Regions from separate parts of the Anaerosinus sp. genome, predicted to be linked through region 2. Evidence: a T-box and tRNA genes for the amino acid it is inferred to sense, from the RefSeq annotation. Region 2 holds a T-box; the other regions hold tRNA genes.
What was found. A T-box is a leader RNA that pairs with one kind of tRNA and senses whether it is charged. The one in region 2 lies ahead of thrS (threonine--tRNA ligase), so its partner is inferred to be a tRNA-Thr.
Positions count from the first base shown of each region.

Region 1: it encodes a tRNA-Thr, which carries the amino acid that the T-box ahead of thrS (threonine--tRNA ligase) is inferred to sense. The anticodon was not compared.
Region 3: it encodes a tRNA-Thr, which carries the amino acid that the T-box ahead of thrS (threonine--tRNA ligase) is inferred to sense. The anticodon was not compared.

Region 1 covers NZ_CBDNNH010000010.1:153,129-157,677, forward strand. Annotated here, with positions in the region: gene rplA (50S ribosomal protein L1) at 1-87, opposite strand, end outside; gene rplK (50S ribosomal protein L11) at 147-572, opposite strand; gene nusG (transcription termination/antitermination protein NusG) at 601-1,131, opposite strand; gene secE (preprotein translocase subunit SecE) at 1,175-1,390, opposite strand; tRNA gene ACWZFG_RS05630 (tRNA-Trp) at 1,438-1,513, opposite strand; gene rpmG (50S ribosomal protein L33) at 1,540-1,689, opposite strand; tRNA gene ACWZFG_RS05640 (tRNA-Met) at 1,975-2,051, opposite strand; tRNA gene ACWZFG_RS05645 (tRNA-Thr) at 2,059-2,134, opposite strand; tRNA gene ACWZFG_RS05650 (tRNA-Met) at 2,153-2,228, opposite strand; tRNA gene ACWZFG_RS05655 (tRNA-Tyr) at 2,241-2,325, opposite strand; tRNA gene ACWZFG_RS05660 (tRNA-Thr) at 2,331-2,406, opposite strand; tRNA gene ACWZFG_RS05665 (tRNA-Met) at 2,461-2,536, opposite strand; gene pfp (diphosphate--fructose-6-phosphate 1-phosphotransferase) at 2,857-4,113, opposite strand; gene sigH (RNA polymerase sporulation sigma factor SigH) at 4,443-4,549, opposite strand, start outside.
Region 2 covers NZ_CBDNNH010000021.1:19,424-23,972, forward strand. Annotated here, with positions in the region: gene thrS (threonine--tRNA ligase) at 1-1,898, opposite strand, end outside; T-box leader at 1,937-2,162, opposite strand; gene ACWZFG_RS10570 (hypothetical protein) at 2,215-2,979, opposite strand; gene ACWZFG_RS10575 (hypothetical protein) at 3,171-3,848, shown strand; gene ACWZFG_RS10580 (hypothetical protein) at 4,020-4,343, shown strand; gene ACWZFG_RS10585 (peptidoglycan D,D-transpeptidase FtsI family protein) at 4,378-4,549, opposite strand, start outside.
Region 3 covers NZ_CBDNNH010000002.1:160,318-164,866, reverse strand. Annotated here, with positions in the region: gene ACWZFG_RS01090 (MIP/aquaporin family protein) at 1-698, opposite strand, end outside; gene ACWZFG_RS01085 (glycerol-3-phosphate responsive antiterminator) at 1,197-1,766, opposite strand; tRNA gene ACWZFG_RS01080 (tRNA-Thr) at 1,968-2,043, shown strand; tRNA gene ACWZFG_RS01075 (tRNA-Tyr) at 2,051-2,135, shown strand; tRNA gene ACWZFG_RS01070 (tRNA-Met) at 2,148-2,223, shown strand; tRNA gene ACWZFG_RS01065 (tRNA-Thr) at 2,242-2,320, shown strand; tRNA gene ACWZFG_RS01060 (tRNA-Met) at 2,328-2,404, shown strand; gene ACWZFG_RS01055 (hypothetical protein) at 2,511-2,669, opposite strand; gene ACWZFG_RS01050 (chemotaxis protein) at 2,761-3,693, opposite strand; gene ACWZFG_RS01045 (CvfB family protein) at 3,811-4,549, opposite strand, start outside.

The DNA.
Region 1 (4,549 bases), on a different contig from region 2:
CACAAGCTCAATCGCTTCTTGCGGATCATATAATTTATCTTCAATAAGTTTTGCAACTTCTTGATATTTTTTACCGAATTTTGGCATCTTTCTTTCCCCTTTCGTGGTAATAGCGGTTATTCCTCCCACAGATATCAAATGCAGAATTAATCTACGATTTCGATACCCATACTGCGAGCAGTACCTTCAATCATGCGAGTAGCAGCTTCAAGGTTAGCAGCATTTAAATCTTTCATTTTGCTTTCAGCAATTTCCATAGCTTTAGCACGTGGTAATTTAGCAACTTTCTTCTTGTTAGGTTCACCAGAAGCAGTTTCAATACCAGCAGCTTTTTTAAGAAGAACAGCAGCTGGAGGAGTCTTCGTGATAAATGTAAAGGATCTATCTTCAAAAACTGTAATCTCAACTGGAATAATAAGTCCAGATTGTTGTGCAGTTCTTTCGTTAAAGTCTTTTACGAAAGCCATGATATTAACACCAGCTTGACCTAGTGCAGGACCAACTGGAGGAGCTGGAGTAGCTTTACCAGCAGGGACTTGCAATTTTACAAGTTTAACAACTTTTTTCGGCATTTGTATTACACCTCCTTAATATAAACCATTAAATCTTTTCTACTTGAGTAAAATCCAGTTCAACTGGAGTTTCACGTCCAAACATACTAACAAGAACTTTTATCTTGCTACGTTCAGGATTAATTTCTGTCACTGTAGCTTCAAAATTCTCAAAAGCACCAGAAGTAATTTTCACCGCTTGTGATACTTCAATATCAAACTTCGGCTTCAACTCTTCGATCCCCATGGATTTAAGAATTCGTTTCACTTCAGCATCTGTCAAAGGTATAGGCTTCGTTCCAGAACCAACAAACCCAGTAACACCCGGTGTATTACGAACAATATACCAAGATTTATCACTTACAATCATTTCAACCAATGCATATCCAGGAAAAACTTTTTTCTTCGTGACTTTCTTTTGGTCACCTTTGTATTCAACTTCATCTTCCATAGGAACAACAATGCGAAAAATCTCATCTTCCATTCCCATAGAATGAACTTTACGTTCTAGATTAGCTTTTACTTTATTTTCATAGCCTGAATATGTATGGATTACATACCATTTTTTTTCGGATTCCATCACTTAAGGGACGACAACTACGTCCCCCACCCCCTTAGCCGAATTAACGTAAAAAAAGTTCTAGCAAACGCGCAAATACTCCGTCAATTAAACCGATAAGCGCAGCTATAAACACTACAGAAATAAAAACCACACCTGTATACGCTATAAGTTCCTTTTTATTAGGCCATGATACTTTACGCATCTCCGCCTTTACTTCACGGAAAAATTTCTTAACACGTGAACCGTTAGCTTGAACAGCTGTTTCTTGAGCAGCCATCATTTCACATCCCCGTAACATACTGCTAGATACACCACAAAGTAAATTGGCAGGGGCAGTAGGACTTGAACCCACAACCAATGGTTTTGGAGACCACTACTCTACCAATTGAGCTATACCCCTATATCAAAACAAATTTAAGCAAAATTTTATTTTGTTTCTTTGTGTAAAGTGTGTTTTTTACAAAACTTGCAGTATTTGTTGAATTCTAATCTATCCGGGTCATTTTTTTTGTTTTTATTGGTCTGATAATTACGTTGTTTACATTCAACGCAGGCCAATGTAACTGCATTACGCATCCTATGCACCCCTCTTGCCTGAAAATATACTACATTTCAAAATGTCACTAATATAATTTATCATAATTAATCCAAGCTGTCAACAGCTTATCCACACCTTTTTCTATCAAGATTATTACAACAAAAACTTATTTTAAAAACCTTCACAGTAATAAGTTGAAATAAACAGATACTTATGTAGATATTTTACTTATTATATACATTAATAAAGCCTATATACATAAATTTATGATAAACAGATACCTTGACATAAATAAAAACCCCAATAGGGGTTTATTTTTTTGTTGGTGGCGGCGCAGAGATTCGAACTCCGGACACTGCGGGTATGAACCGCATGCTCTAGCCAACTGAGCTACGCCGCCGTATTTATGGAGCTAATGACCGGGATTGAACCGGTGACCTTATCCTTACCAAGGATACGCTCTACCGACTGAGCTACATCAGCGATCACTAACTTTTGTTTTGGTTGCGGGGGCAAGACTCGAACTTGCGACCTTCGGGTTATGAGCCCGACGAGCTACCAACTGCTCCACCCCGCGATATTAAATTAATGGTGGATGGGGTTGGATTCGAACCAACGAAGGCAGAGCCGGCAGATTTACAGTCTGCTCCCTTTAGCCACTCGGGAACCCATCCTTATATGGAGCTGGCGAGAGGACTTGAACCCCCAACCTGCTGATTACAAGTCAGCTGCTCTACCAATTGAGCTACACCAGCGTTAACAACCTCATTTATTGTACACCGTTTTTTTTGCTTTGTCAACACTTTTTTTGGTTGCGGGAGCAAGACTCGAACTTGCGACCTTCGGGTTATGAGCCCGACGAGCTACCAACTGCTCCACCCCGCGATGTGTTCTATCAACTGGTGACGATATATAATATTATCACATGTTTTTAAATTTGTAAATACCTTTTTGAAAATATTTTATCTTTTTTTTAAAAATTTATACATATTCTTAACATTTTACTGAAAATGTTAAGGTAAGACTTGATCCAGGTAAAGTTTCCACTCTATCTGAACCTTAGTTGATCTTATCCAGAAACTTAGCCGCCCGCCTATGCCCTGTGGGTATAACTAACTCCTCCTTATAAAGGTTAAAAGTCTTAGCGCAGCTTAGTTATCAGATAAAAGATGAAGAAAAATCAATTTTCTTCATCTTTCCATTCTCTATTTTACAAGATATTCGTATTTTTCTTTAAAGCGTTCAGGTGTTAAGTTAAATTCTTTTGCTAAAATTTTCAATTTATCCTCATTTATAAAATCATCTTTTACTAAACGAATCATATATTCTGTAGCAATAAAATAATTTAATGAATGAATATCCACATATCTTACTTTTGTTTTTCCTGTATTTTCATCGCGAATTTCTTCATATTTCAAAGGAACAATTTTATTATTTTGAATACTTACAACTGCATCCGTTCCACCCTCCATAAGGAAACTTACTGCTGCATAACCAAGCGATCGCGTATAATCAATATCAAAAGAAATCGGTGCAGCGCAACGAAGCTCATAACCAATTTCCTTATCTATAATCGTTACATTCAAACCAATCTTTTTCAATTCTATTATCACTAATTTTTTTAATACATCACCAAAATCAAGTTCAGAATAGCGAAGATGACCGTGATCATCAAAACAAGCTGCGCCTAGCACACTAAAATCTTCTGGAGCAATCCTGTCGATAACACCTTCTGCGATAACCGCTACACCATAGTTACGACCAGTTGCATTCCTTTTTACAATCGAACCAACAAGTAAATCAACTACATGTTGCAGCCTAACTTCCTTTGTTTTAAACTCTTCAGGAATGATTGTAATAATCGCTCCAGCACTTTTTCCCATGCCGAGCGCTAAATGTCCAGCTGTACGCCCCATAGCAATTGCAAAATACCAACGATTATTTGTCGTACGTGCATCTTCCATCAAATTTTCTAACTCTGTAGTGCCTAATGCTCTAGCTGTTTCAAAACCAAATGTACTAATCCCTTCAGGCAAAGGTAAATCATTGTCTATTGTTTTAGGTACATGAACGGAATTGATTACTTTTCCACATTTTCGTGCATATTCTGAAACCTTTGAAGCACTGAAAGCAGTATCATCCCCACCTATTGTGACCATATACGTTACACCAAGTTCAAGCAAAGTATCTACCACTCTAGCTAAATCATCTTCATTCTTGGTTGGGTTGTATCTAGACATATGTAGAATACAGCCACCATTTAAATGAATGCGACTTACCATATCATAATTCAAAACTACATAGTTTTTCTTTCCTTGTGCTAGATGTGAAAAACCATCATACATTCCCAATACTTCAATGCCTTGTTTATGCGCTTCCATCGTAACTGCACTAATTACACTATTCATTCCTGGTGCTGGACCACCACCGCAAATAATCGCCAATCTTTTCTTGTTTGTCATTCCATTTCCTCCTAAAATTTTTATCCTTGCTATCAGCTAAAAATTCACTTACAGATAGACAACGTTAAAAGAATATTCTTTAAAACTTTATATTATGAATATCTCGGTAAATAATTCCGGATAAAAGTTTTATCATTTATGTATTCGTCAAAATTACTATTTCATCCTTCATACAATACAAAACATACCATGAAAAAAGGCATCTAATCATTTAATAGATGCCTTTTTTTATATGACACAATCTCAATTTTTCTTTTATAAATGATTATTTCTAATCAATTTTAACCTTGTCCACTTTTTATATTCGCATTAACTTTCTATGCTTTTTATCAATCGTGTCCTAGTCCACCACATAATCCATGTAGCTGCTTATTTATCGTCGTAAGTCCATTGTATACAGTATTTACATCTGTATCATCACTACGATTTTCTAAGT
Region 2 (4,549 bases):
TTTTTCTGAATTTTTTCTATTACTTCATTAATAAATTCTGTTTTAGATTGAACTATGCTATTTTTCTCCCCATGTTTGCGAACCGCAACTTGTCCCTCTTCCATTTCTTTATCACCAACAACAATAATATAAGGTGCTTTAGACATTTGTGCTTCACGAATTTTATAGCCAATTTTCTCATTGCGGTCATCAACCTCAGCTCGAATTCCTTTTGCAAACATTTCTCTTTCTAAAGCAACTGCATACTCTGCATGTTTATCAGCAATCGTTAGAATTTTTACTTGCACAGGTGCAATCCATACTGGGAACACACCAGCATAATGCTCAATTAAAATTCCAATAAAGCGTTCAATGCTGCCGTATACAACACGGTGAATCATAACTGGACGATGCTTTTGTCCATCCTCACCTACGTAAGTTAAATCAAATTTTTCAGGCAATAGCATGTCTAGTTGAATCGTCCCACATTGCCATGTACGACCAATGGAATCTTTTAAATGAAAGTCAATTTTAGGTCCATAAAATGCACCATCACCTTCGTTAACAATATACTCCATACCACGTTCATTTAATGCATCACGTAAAGCATTTGTAGCAGTTTCCCATACTTCATCACTACCCATTGAATTTTCTGGACGGGTACTTAATTCCGCATGATAAGATAATCCAAACGTACTATATACTTTATCAAATAAATCAATTACTTTTTGAATTTCATCTTTAATTTGCGATGGCAACATAAATATATGTGCATCATCTTGCGTAAAATTACGCACTCTCATTAATCCATGTAATGCCCCAGACAATTCATGACGATGTACGAGCCCAAGCTCTGCCGTACGAAGTGGCAAATCACGATAACTATGATGTTGTGTACGATATACCAAAATTCCACCTGGGCAATTCATTGGTTTTACCGCATAATCTTCACCATCAATTTGCGTAAAATACATGTTTTCTTTATAATGATCCCAATGTCCTGACTGTTCCCATAATTTACGATTTAAAATAATTGGAGTTTTAATTTCTTTATAGCCATACTCACGATGTAATTGGCGCCAGAAATTTTCTAATTCATTGCGAATAATCATTCCATTTGGATGAAAAAACGGAAAGCCCGGTCCTTCTTCTTGTAAACTAAATAGATCTAATTCACGCCCTAATTTACGATGATCACGTTTAGCAGCTTCTTCAAGCATGGTCAAATATGCATCAAGCTCTGCTTTCTTTTCAAAAGCCGTTCCGTAAATACGTTGTAACATTTTACGTTTTTCATCGCCACGCCAGTAAGCACCTGCAATACTTTGCAATTTAAAAGCTTTCACTTTTCCTGTTGAAAGCACATGCGGGCCAGCGCATAAATCAACAAATTCACCTTGTTGATACGTAGAAATTACAGCATCTTCTGGCAAATCATTAATAAGCTCTACTTTATATGTTTCACCTTTATCTGCAAACATTTTAATTGCATCTTTACGACTTAATTCCTTGCGCTCGATTGATAAATTTTCTTGTATGATTTTTTCCATTTCCTTTTGAATCTTCTCTAAATCTTCTGGCGAAAATGGTTTTTCAACATCAAAATCGTAATAAAATCCATTTTCAATTGCTGGACCAATTGCAAGCTGCACATTTTTATATAAACGTTGTACAGCTTGAGCCAAAATATGTGAAGCACTATGTCTAAGCGCATGTTTTCCTTCACTATCAGCAAAAGTTAACAATTCGACCTTTGCATCTTTCGTTAACTCTGTATCTAAACCAACTACAACATCATCTACTTTTGCCACTAATACGCTTTTCGCTAAACTGCGGCTTAAAGTTTGCGCAAATTCTAATAAAGTTGTGCCTTCTTTCACTTCACGTACAGCGCCATCTTTTAACATTAATTTTATCAAAATAACTACCTCCTAAAAATAAAAAAACCTCATCCCCATAAAGGGACGAGGTTATTATACTTCGCGATTCCACCCTGATTGATAGATAATAAAGTACCTATCCACCTTCATTTAGATAACGGGGTATTCCCCGGCTTAGCTTACTACTATTTCAGCCTACAGTTCAAAGGTAGTAATATCAACAATTGAATAAAATGCTCACAGCTTTCACATCTCTCTCTGAAAACAATTACATTGATACCATGTCCTCATCATTACTTTTACAATATAATTTTATTTTAATATTATAGCTCAATCAGATAAATAATGTCAATCTTTAATTCAATCTCGCTTTTAATGCTGCATGGAAAATATTCTGGATAATCTCTCCGGTTTCAACTTTTGCAATATTTTCAAAAGTCAGTTTAAATGAAACGGCATTGACCTTAACTTTTGGAATTAAGGGATGTCCCGTTTGTAAATATATATTTTCTGTAAATTTATGCTCGACTGCCACCTCGGAAAAATCATTTTTCGCCTCTTGCTTTTTTATATAATCATTAAAAATTCCTTCTATAGAGTCAACGCATAGTCCGGATTCATTATATAAAAAGGATTCCTTGGGTTCACCATGATAAGAAATCATTTGATCCCCTAACCCATGTTTTTCTTTTTCCGCCTTTGCCCACTCTTTATCAAATTCAATCTTAACTTCGCCAATCAACGGCTGCCATGTTGGTTTATCATTCACTCCTGTCATCTCATAAAGAACAATCCCTACATCTCTAGCAACATCTTTTACAATTTTTTCATAAACAGGCTGCGTGAAAATGACTCCCATAACTTGACCAGAAATATCTTGCAAAATATTAGCAAAATGAAATAATCGATTTCTATCTACGGATTTATCCATCTGCCTAGTTTGTATAATCACTTTATATACAATCCCATTTCCACCCTCAAACTCCCAGTATAAATCAATGGGATATGATGCCGTTCTACCTTCAACCTCATAATCTTTTTCAATTTTTAACGTTTTAACTTTTTCTTCATTTCGAATTAATTCTATAACTTCATCCATCATTGTTTCGGCTTTCTTCATTTCAGCACCATCCCTATTTTAATCATATAATCATTATTTATTTGACACTTACCGAAAAAAACCTTTTTATTATTTATATTATACTTAGTATATGCAATTCATTACAAAATATATTTGATGTATATATGGACAAACATTGTATAAACTATAAAAAGTGTTTCATATGTTTTTTTATCAAAGGAGGCAAAAAAGTGGAAAATAATTCAACAAATGCTCAAAATCAAGGGACAACTTCTCCTCTTACTACATCATATAATAGTGCACAAAGCAACACAAATCAGGTGAACTCGACTGCAAATCAAAATCAAGCACAAAATACTACGCAGGCATCAAGCAATAATCAACAAGCAAATATTACAGACACGATGAATCAACAATCCGGAATCCCTCAAGCTGTTGTTGGGCTTTTCTCTAGCTTAAATGCCGCTAGAGAATCCGCTGCCCAATTACGTCAAAGCGGCTTTACCATTGAAGAAATCAACATCATTTCCAAGGAAAAAACCAATGATAATGTTGTAAACAATATGGGCAGTGATGACTCTATTGCTGATGGAACTATGGCAGGCGGTGCTATTGGAGGTATTGGCGGATTATTATTGAGCGCTGGTGCCTTAACAATTCCAGGCATTGGGCCAATCATAGCCGCGGGTCCAATCGCTGCAACAATCGCAGGTGCTGTTGGTGGCGGAATCACAGGCGGATTAATTGATTGGGGCATTCCTAGTGATAAGAGTGAAGAGTACAATAATGAAGTTGCTTATGGCAAAACATTAGCAGTTATTAAAACAGATGCAAACAAAGTTCAACAAGCCATTCAGATTATGAATCAAAATGGTGCTATGAATGTTGAAACTCATAATGCAAAATAACCAGTCATTCAGTATAAAACTTTAAGCTTTCTATAAGAAATAAGCACCATTTTATACATTGTTATTTGTATAAAGGGTGCTTATTTCTCATGCTCTGCCACTTTCAAACCTTGATTTTTATTATAAAATGACTACAATAAATATTAAATATAACCTAAGGAGGAATATAGTATGGCGGAATCATCTTTATTAAATGTATTTGAAAAACTAGCTTGTAAGGAAGAAGCAATCAAAGGATTAATTTCTGCCGCCAGCTCCGGTGAAAAAAAGCACCTGATTTTTACAGCTTCAGGAATAATCCTTTGCAAGCAAAAATTAACGCAAGATCAACAAGGTTTATCAAATATTTTAATTGCTCATGACGTAATATTTAAAACAAACACAAATGACATATTAACCCTTCCGGAACTCTTTATTATGGTCGATGAAATAACTGCTTTTCATCCAATAAATGACCAAGAATTCCAATCTATTATAACTACATTACGGAAATAAATCAAAGGCTGAGATTACATTATTTTATGTAACCTCAGCCTTTTTCTATAGACTCTATAATTTGACGAAAAAGTGGCGCTGCTATGTTTCCACCAGACATTCCATCTTCGACAAAAACAACGACTGTATACTCAGGTTCATCAAATGGTGCAAACCCAACAAACCAAGCATGATTGATACTTTGCCCTTTTTCATTTACCTTGCCA
Region 3 (4,549 bases), on a different contig from region 2:
CCAGCTAAAGGTCCAAGAATTGGCACCCAAGAATAAGCCCAGTCAGAGCTACCCTTTCCAGGGATAGGTAAGATCGCATGAGCTATACGAGGCCCAAGATCACGAGCAGGGTTGATTGCATATCCAGTAGGACCACCTAAGCTTAAACCTAAAGCCCAGATTAACATACCAACTAAATAAGGACCGAAACCTGCAGGTAATTGACCATTGTTTGCATTGAAGATTACCCAGATTAAGAACATAAGCATAAAAGTACCAATTGCTTCGCAAAGGAAGTTTGCACCATAGCTACGAATAGCAGGGCCAGTGGAGAATACACCTAATTTTGTAGCTTGATCTTCAGTAGCTTCCCAGTGTGGAAGATAAGCAGCCCAGGCAACAACAGCACCTAAGAAAGCACCAAATGTTTCAGCAACCATAGTTACAACAGCATGACCTGGTTGATAAACACCATTCATGGTTTTAGCAAGTGTAACAGCTGGGTTTAAGTCAGCTTGTGGAGCTCCTAATGAAACCGCAGTGAAAACACCTAACATACACGCAAATCCCCATCCAGCAGTGATTACAATCCAGCCGCTGCCTTCACCTTTGTTACCTTTTAAGATAACGTTTGCAACTACGCCGCACCCCATACAAGTAAGTACTGCGGTACCAAAAATTTCGCCTAATAAATTTTCCATGAGAATAAGTCCCTCCATTACTTTGTTTTTTAAGATGAAAAAATAATGTCTGATAAATCCTCTTAACCAACAAGCATTGCTTGTTCTTTTTTCTTTTTTTCAATCACCTCTTTTAGTATGCATTAATATGATAAGATGGGATGTCGTACTTTTTAGTCCAACTACACCCATTCACATATCCGTAACTCCTACAGCTATTATATTAGCTATTTTTTAATAAATTCCTGCAAGTCTTTTATATTTTTCTTACATTTCTGAAAAATATTTTCATATTTCACTTACAAAGGAAAAAGGTTTGAATATCTATAAAAATAAAAATATCTTAATATCTATTCACATTCCTTAAAATTAGCAAGAACATACAGTGAAAGACATTAAGATACATCTTCTTTATTAATTCAAACAACTCTCTGTCATCTCGCTGTTTATTTTCTTTAATTAATTTTATATTTGTATAATTAGATAAACTTTTGAAAAATCCTGCATGATTTTAATTTTTTTTATTTTTTTCTTACATCACTTCCAAAGCTCACGTTTACTTGTACTAACAGCATGAACTCCATTCTGAATAGCCAGCTCAATATCTTCCATCGTATGCATAAGCCCACCAGCTAAAATAGGTAAGTTTGTTTCTTTGACCAATTCCTCAATAATTGATTTTGGAACAGATGCTGGTAAAATTTCAACGGCATCAGGACGACAATTTCTTAATAAATTTATGCCTGACTTTAAAGCCTCAGAATCCATTACAAACAATCTTTGAATGACGATCATCCCTTCCTCGCGAGCAAATTTTACTAGCTGTGGCTTTGTTGTAATGGCTCCAGTAACACCTATGCGTGCGAGATACCTAATTCCTGACCGATCTTTACCTATTCCACCCAATAAATCTAAATGAACCAAAATACGTTTATTATGTTTTTTAGCTTCTTGAATGATAGACGGCAAAATAATAATATCTCCAAAAAGTAATATAATGCTAGATGATTTTATATTTAAAGCAAATTTAAAATCATCTACCGTCCTTACTGCAGGAACTATTGCTCCTTCCGAAAATAACTTATCACAGATGTTTTTTTGTTCCATAATCCCATATCAACTCTCTAATTTTTATTTTTTGTTATAAAGCCTCTAGGAGAATTATTTCGTCATTTTCAATAATTCTCCTTCTATATATTCTACAATATAAAAAATATTTTATATCTTGTATATTTATTATATTATTTTTTCTTTTTATATTGACATTTTTTTTTTGTCATAGTAGAATGTATATTGTCGTTAAGGCGTGCTGGTGTAGCTCAATTGGTAGAGCAGCTGACTTGTAATCAGCAGGTTGGGGGTTCAAGTCCTCTCGCCAGCTCCATAAATAAGGATGGGTTCCCGAGTGGCTAAAGGGAGCAGACTGTAAATCTGCCGGCTCTGCCTTCGTTGGTTCGAATCCAACCCCATCCACCATTAATTTGATATCGCGGGGTGGAGCAGTTGGTAGCTCGTCGGGCTCATAACCCGAAGGTCGCAAGTTCGAGTCTTGCCCCCGCAACCAAAACAAAAGTTAGTGATCGCTGATGTAGCTCAGCCGGTAGATCTTATCCTTGGTAAGGAATAAGATCACCCGTTTTCAATCCCGGTCATTAGCTCCATAAATACGGCGGCGTAGCTCAGTTGGCTAGAGCATGCGGTTCATACCCGCAGTGTCCGGAGTTCGAATCTCTGCGCCGCCACCATTTGAAATTAAAACTCGCGATTGCGAGTTTTTTTATTATAAGGTCATTATAATAAAGCAGAGGAAAGATGATCAAGAATTAAATTCTTACATCTTTCCTCTGCTTTTTATCGTACAAAAAATTTTAATAAAAATGCTACACTCCATAATATCGCTACCTCCAACCCAACATATTGTAAGATTGATAAATGCTCCATATCAACCGATGGCAACCAACTAAAAAAAACAATTAAAAACAAAAAGTCATTTGCTTCAAACTTCTTCATCACAACTCTGCTTCACAGCCTTATATAAAAATAATAGGAATAAGGATAAAATTATTCCTCATTCCTATTATAACCATCTTTTCTAAATGAATCAATCATGCTTGCCAAAAATTAAAGTATCAATTAAATCTATCAATTGTGCAATTTCTGGTTTTGAAATCTGACCATTTGCACCAATAGACTCACCTTTACGGCGCATTTCATCATTAATTAACGAAGAGAAAAATACCAAAGGTACTTCTTTTAAACGTTGATCTGCACGAACCAATGTCAATAAATGATGTCCGTCCATTTGCGGCATCTCGATGTCAGAAATAATCATTTTTACACTTTCTGACACTGGTTTATCTTCTCTAGAAATTCTACTTAACGCTTCCCATGCCAATTTACCATTACTATATTCATGTACATTACGATATCCAGCCTCATGTAATGTTCCAACTAAAAGATCACGTAACATTGGAGAATCTTCCGCTACAACAATCGGCTGTTTCGTTCTTTTTTCCTTAATATCATCATGAGTATCTTCAAAAGTAGTTAATTTTGCATTAATTTCAGGATTAATTTCAGCAATGATCTTTTCAAAGTCAAGCAAAAGAACAATTTTATCACTCATCTTAATTACACCAACAACCATAGATGTATCCCCAACATTAGGAGCAGGTTCCATCTCAGTCCATGAAATGCGATGTATCCTTGATACAGTATCGACTAAAAATCCCATATTATAATTATTAATTTCTGTAACAATTATATTTTTAGGCTCAATTTCTCCGCCTTCATTTAAACAACGCGGTAAATTAACTAAAGGCATTACTCTGCCACGTAAAGTAAATAAACCATCTACAAATGGATGAACCTGTGGCATTTTAGTAACGGTAACCGAATCACGATTGATAACTTCACGAACTTTTGCTACGTTAATTCCATAACTAACTTTACCAATATTAAACTCTACAATTTCAAATTCATTTGTACCGGTTTCTAGTAAAATTCCTTTTTTATCAACAGTATTGTCACTCATCGAAATTCCTCCACTCTATATAACATTTACTATCCCTTGCTTAAAATTAGAACTACATTTTTTTATCAAATTCGCTATCTGTGGAAAAAAATCCTGCCAAAAATTAAACATAAAATCTTATTCGTTGTTTTTCAAAAATGTCCATCCATCTTTTTGTTCAATTAGCTCATTTTTTAATAATGATCCCATTGCTCTTTTAAAAGCAGATTTACTAATATTGAACTTATCTTTTATTACTTCCGCTGAGGTTTCATCACTATAAGGCATTTTACCGTCACGAGTTTTGAGTAAATTTAGAATTTTTTCAGCATCAACTACAATGGCATTTTCTTTCACTGGGCGCATAGATACATTCAATCTGCCATCTTCGCGCAAAAAAGTAACTCTAACTTCTACCTCTTCCCCTACTCTAGGTCTAGAAATCATTTCGCCATTATACATAAAGGCAATATTGCGCGCTTCAGTAAAAATAAATGCACCTTGATCAGTATAATTGTAAACCGTGCCTTTTACTTTATCGCCAACTTTAATTCCTTCTGCTGGTTTTGAGGCTCTTCTTAATTCATCTTCAACTTCCATAGTAACTGCAAGTCGTCCTGATTTATCAATATATAGTTTTGCCCATACTTTTTCACCAACTTGTACTTTACCGCGCATGCCTGCATATGGCATAAAAATACCACGCTCAGCTCCAACATCCACAAAAGCACCATCTTTACTCGTATTGATAATATTCACACGGGCTATTTGTCCAACTCGCATTTGCGGCACTCTCATACTCGCAGTAAGCCGTCCCTTAGGATCAAGGTATAAAAAAACATCCACCTTTTCACCTATTTCAACCGAACGAATCTGC